DNA from 2 places in the Streptomyces sp. NPDC001544 genome. Region 2 is predicted to be linked to the other one. Evidence: predicted binding sites of a transcription regulator. Region 2 holds the regulator's gene; the other holds the start of a gene.
The links. The regulator HspR, encoded in region 2, represses chaperone genes until heat shock. The targets are predictions, from matches to a motif close to TTGAGNNNNNNNNNCTCAA.

Region 1 (2,394 bases), on a different contig from region 2:
TGTCGTACGCGTCCTCGGTCCGCTCGTTCCACGGCAGTTCGAGGATGGTGTCGAGCCAGGTGCGGATCCAGCTGCCCTCGGGCGACTGGTCGCTGGACCGCTCCAGCTTGTCGACCTCCTTCAAGGCCGCCTCGCGGACCTTCTCGGGCAGGTCGGCGGCCTCGACGCGGGCGCGGTAGTCGTCGGACTCCTCGCCGTCCTTCTCGCCGTTGAGGTCGCGCAGTTCCTTGCGGACGGCTTCGAGCTGGCGGCGCAGCAGGAACTCGCGCTGCTGCTTGTCGACGCCCTCCTGGACGTCCTTGGCGATGGTCTCGGCGACGTCCTGCTCGGCGAGGTGGTCGCGCAGTTGCTGGGTGGCGAGCTTCAGGCGGGCGACCGGGTCGGCGGTCTCCAGCAGCTCGACCTTCTGGTCGGTGGTCAGGAACGGCGAGTAACCGGCGTTGTCGGCGAGCGCGGAGACGTCGTCGATGGCCTGGACACGGTCCACGACCTGCCAGGCGCCGCGCTTCTTCAGCCAGCTGCTGGCGAGGGCCTTGTACTCCTTGACGAGTTCGGCGACCTGACCCGGCAGCGGGTCCGGCACGCTCTCGTCGATCCTCGTGCCCTCGACCCACAGCGCCGCACCCGGCCCGGTGGTCCCGGCACCGATCCGCACCCGGCCGCGGCCGCGGATCAGGGCGCCCGGGTCGCCGTCGGCGAGCCGGCCGACCTGCTCGACCGTGCCCAGCACACCCGTCTTGGCGTACGTCCCCTCGATGCGCGGCACCAGCAGCACCTTGGGCTTCCCCGGCTCCGACCGGGCGGCGGCCTGCGCGGCCTCCACCGCGGCCCGCACCTCGGAGTCGCTCAGGTCCAGCGGGACCACCATCCCGGGCAGCACGACCTCGTCGTCGAGGGGCAGCACGGGCAGGGTGAGTGGTGTGGACGCCGTGGACTCAGCAGTCATGATCTCCCCTTAGGCAGTCAACTTGAGCTATGCCGACTCAATGCTCGTGAGCCTTTGATTGTTCCCCAAGGGGTGTTCGCTGTGAGCGATCATCAGGCGGGCATCGCGCGTGCCCCATCGGAAAAGCACTTGCCGCCCGCCCTCGCATTCCCCGTACGGTGCACCGGATGAGCGACACCTCGGCGTTACTCGCCGCCTACGACGCCCAGATACGCGCGACTCCGCCGGCCCCGCCGCCCGGGGTCACGCACGAGCACGACGGCAGGCTGCTGCGGACCGTCGGTCTGTTCCGCGGCATCCTCAACGCGCCGCCCGACCTGGAGACGCGCGGACCTCGGCCGCGACGGAGCGATGGCTGCGCCCGGCGATCCCGGGGCGGCCCGCGACCCGGATCGCGGCGTCGGTGGTCCGCTGTCGCAGCTCCGGGTCGTGCCGTCGTGCAGAGCGACGGCCGGTGGAGGTCAGGCCGTGCGGGCCCGCTGCCCGCGGCGGACCCCCGGCCAGGTGGCCACTCCTATGGCCAGGGAGATCAGATGGCCCCAGTCGGTCATCGGGTCGGTGAACGCGATCAGGTCCTGGACGAGGATCCAGGCGGTCAGGGCCAGCAGTGGCCAGCGCAGCCACGGGGTGAGCAGGCCGGCCAGTGAGCCGACACAGGCCGCCACGCCGAAGCTGATCCCGTAGTCCATGCGGTGCAGGGAGCTGTCCGGCAGATGACCGGCCAGGACCGCGAGTCCGACGGGCACTTCGGTGGCGAGCGTGGCCAGTACGTGCCCGAGCAGGAAGACCCCGGCCGCGCGCGCCGCGCCCACCCGCCGCTCCAGCGCCGTCAGTACGAGCACGAAGCCGAGCGTGTACGGCGACACGAGCCCGCCCGCGACCCACAGCGCGCTCGCCGTCAGCACCAGCACCGGCGTGCGCAGCAGATGGGCGACATCCGTGCTGGAGGCCTGGTGGAGGGCCTGGACCAGGGACGGGTGGGCGTACCGGGCGACCAGGGAGGTGACGGCCAGCACGGCCGCGTAGCCGAAGGTGAACGGCGTACCGGTCGGGGTGGGCAGCAGCCGCAGGAGGCGGCGGGCCGGTGACGGGGCGGGGGCCGGGCGGGCGGGCGGAGCCGGCGCCGGGGCGCTCTGCGCCGCCGGGCCTCGCTGGCGCGGCACGCCGTCGAGCAGCTCGGCCGTCCTCGCGGCCCGCGCGGTCGGTTCCACGGTGAGGCGCTCCTTCCGTCCCGCCCCACCCTTCGTGTCCCACTGGTCGCTGTCTATGACCGACGCCACGTGGGACGGGATTCTCAGGAACCTCTCAAGCTCCCTGGCGGGCGCGCGGCGGGCACCATGGCCGACATCCGCCCGTCACCGGTAATTCCGCTGCCCGCAAAGCCCGGTTCGGGCAGGATGACCAGGTGAACGCCACCCACGAAACCCCCGTGGTCCTGGACCGCCGTC
Region 2 (2,394 bases):
GAGGGGGCCACGGTCCCGCTCAGGATGTCCTCGCAGGCACCGTGCAAGGCCTGTTCGGGCACCGGCGACAAGAACGGCACTCCGCGTGTGTGCCCGACCTGCGTCGGCACCGGCCAGGTCGCCCGGGGCTCCGGGGGAGGCTTCTCCCTCACCGACCCCTGCCCCGACTGCAAGGGCCGCGGCCTGATCGCGGAGCACCCCTGCCCCGACTGCAAGGGCAGCGGCCGGGCCAAGTCGTCCCGCACCATGCAGGTCCGTATCCCGGCCGGCGTGACCGACGGGCAGCGCATCCGGCTGCGCGGCAAGGGCGCGCCCGGTGAGCGGGGCGGACCGGCGGGCGACCTGTACGTGGTCGTGCACGTGGGTGAGCACCCGGTGTTCGGCCGCAGGGGCGACAACCTCACGGTCACCGTCCCCGTCACGTTCACCGAGGCGGCCCTCGGCGGCGAGGTCCGGGTCCCGACCCTCGGCGGCCCCGCCGTCACGCTGAAGCTTCCGCCGGGCACGCCCAACGGGCGCACCATGCGGGCGCGGGGCAAGGGCGCGGTCCGCAAGGACGGCACCCGCGGCGACCTGTTGGTCACCGTCGAGGTGAGTGTTCCGAAGGACCTGTCGGGGAAGGCTCGTGACGCGCTCGAGGCGTATCGCGAGGCGACCGCGGGGGAGGATCCGCGGGCTGAGCTGTTCGAGGCTGCGAAGGGAGCTTGAGTGGGATGGACGGCCGTCGACGCAACCCGTATGAACTGACCGAGGAGACCCCGGTCTACGTCATCTCGGTGGCGGCCCAGCTTTCCGGCCTGCACCCGCAGACGCTGCGCCAGTACGACCGCCTGGGCCTGGTCTCGCCCGACCGCACTCCCGGCCGGGGCCGCCGCTACTCGGCCCGCGACATCGAACTGCTCCGCCAGGTGCAGCAGTTGTCGCAGGACGAGGGCATCAACCTGGCCGGCATCAAGCGCATCATCGAACTGGAGAACCAGGTCGCCGCCCTTCAGTCCCGTGTCGCGGAGATGCAGGCGGCGCTGGACGGCGCGGCGGCGACGATGCGTCAGCGCGAGGCCGCCGTGCACGCCTCCTACCGGCGGGACCTCGTCCCGTACCAGGAGGTCCAGCAGACCAGCGCGCTGGTGGTCTGGCGCCCGAAGCGGCAGCAGCCCTCGGACTGACGCGCACGCGCACACCGAAGGGGCCTGGAGGGGAAACCTCCGGGCCCCTTCGCCGTGCACCTTCGGTGCCACGGGGACGTTCCGGTTGGGAGGTTGGCGTCGTGAATCGTTCGCTCCTGTGCTCGGATCGGGGCGGGGGGTCGAGTAGGTGTTCGCGGCCTCGGCGATCGCGACTCGCCGGGTATGGAGTTGGTTGCACCGATCTTTACCCGCACGTGAACTCCCGTTGGGTGAAGGGTCCGTAAAGGGCGATTGGAGGCGATTCCGCTCCGTCTTCACAGGTGCTGCGGAGCGTGGTGTTGCGCACTCGTTAAGTGATTCCGCTTGACGTCGGTGGTGGGCGACGCGTTGGCTTTTCAGTCATCTGGGTGGCATAGGAGCCGCCGCGTCCCGAAACCCCTGAAGTGAGCCCTCGAATGCGTCGTATCGCCCTGTCCGTGGCCGCCACCACGATGACCCTCTCACTCGCCGGCTGCGGCATGCTGAACGCGACGGGGGACTCGAGCGACGCAAGCCCGACGAGGGGCAACGACGTCACCGTGGGCGTCCTGATGCCGGAGAAGACGAACACGCGGTACTCGCAGTTCGACTACCCGATCATGCGGGACCGGATCTCCGAGCTCACCAAGAAGCAGGGCAAGACCGTGTACGCCAACGCGGACGCGAGCCTGAAGAAGCAGATCCGCCAGATGCAGCAGATGATCGACGACAAGGTCGACCTGATCGTCCTCGACGCCGTCGACTCGCACGGCATCGCCCCGATGGTGAAGAAGGCCAAGGAGGCGGGCATCCCGGTCATCGCCTACGACCGGCTGGCCGAGGGCCCGATCGACGCGTACGCCTCCTTCGACAACGAGCTCGTCGGCGAGGTCCAGGCCCGCACCCTGCTCGGGGCGCTCGGCCCGCAGGCCGACACCTCCGACAAGGTCGTGATGATCAACGGCTCGTCCACCGACCCGAACTCGGCGCAGTTCAAGGAGGGCGCGCTCTCCGAGCTCAACGGCAAGGTGACCATCGCGGACAGCTACGACACCCCCGCCTGGGACCCGAAGAACGCCGAGAAGGAGATGACCAAGGCGATCAACTCGATCGGCAAGGACAACATCGCCGCCGTCTACTCTGCCAACGACGCCATGGCCGGTGGCATCGTCGACGCGTTCCACAACGCGGGCGTCACCCACCTGCCGCCCATCACCGGCCAGGACGCGGAACTGCCGGCGGTCCAGCG

Region 1: a site for HspR is predicted at 969-987, ahead of lon (endopeptidase La). Genes of this name have one in related genera too.

The regions. Positions count from the first base shown of each region.
Region 1 covers NZ_JBIAVN010000017.1:27,100-29,493, reverse strand. The annotation lists gene lon (endopeptidase La) at 1-946, opposite strand, end outside; gene ACFY0F_RS31545 (rhomboid-like protein) at 1,408-2,157, opposite strand; gene ACFY0F_RS31540 (spermidine synthase) at 2,352-2,394, shown strand, end outside.
Region 2 covers NZ_JBIAVN010000004.1:293,736-296,129, forward strand. The annotation lists gene dnaJ (molecular chaperone DnaJ) at 1-708, shown strand, start outside; gene ACFY0F_RS14170 (heat shock protein transcriptional repressor HspR) at 714-1,166, shown strand; gene ACFY0F_RS14175 (sugar ABC transporter substrate-binding protein) at 1,583-2,394, shown strand, end outside.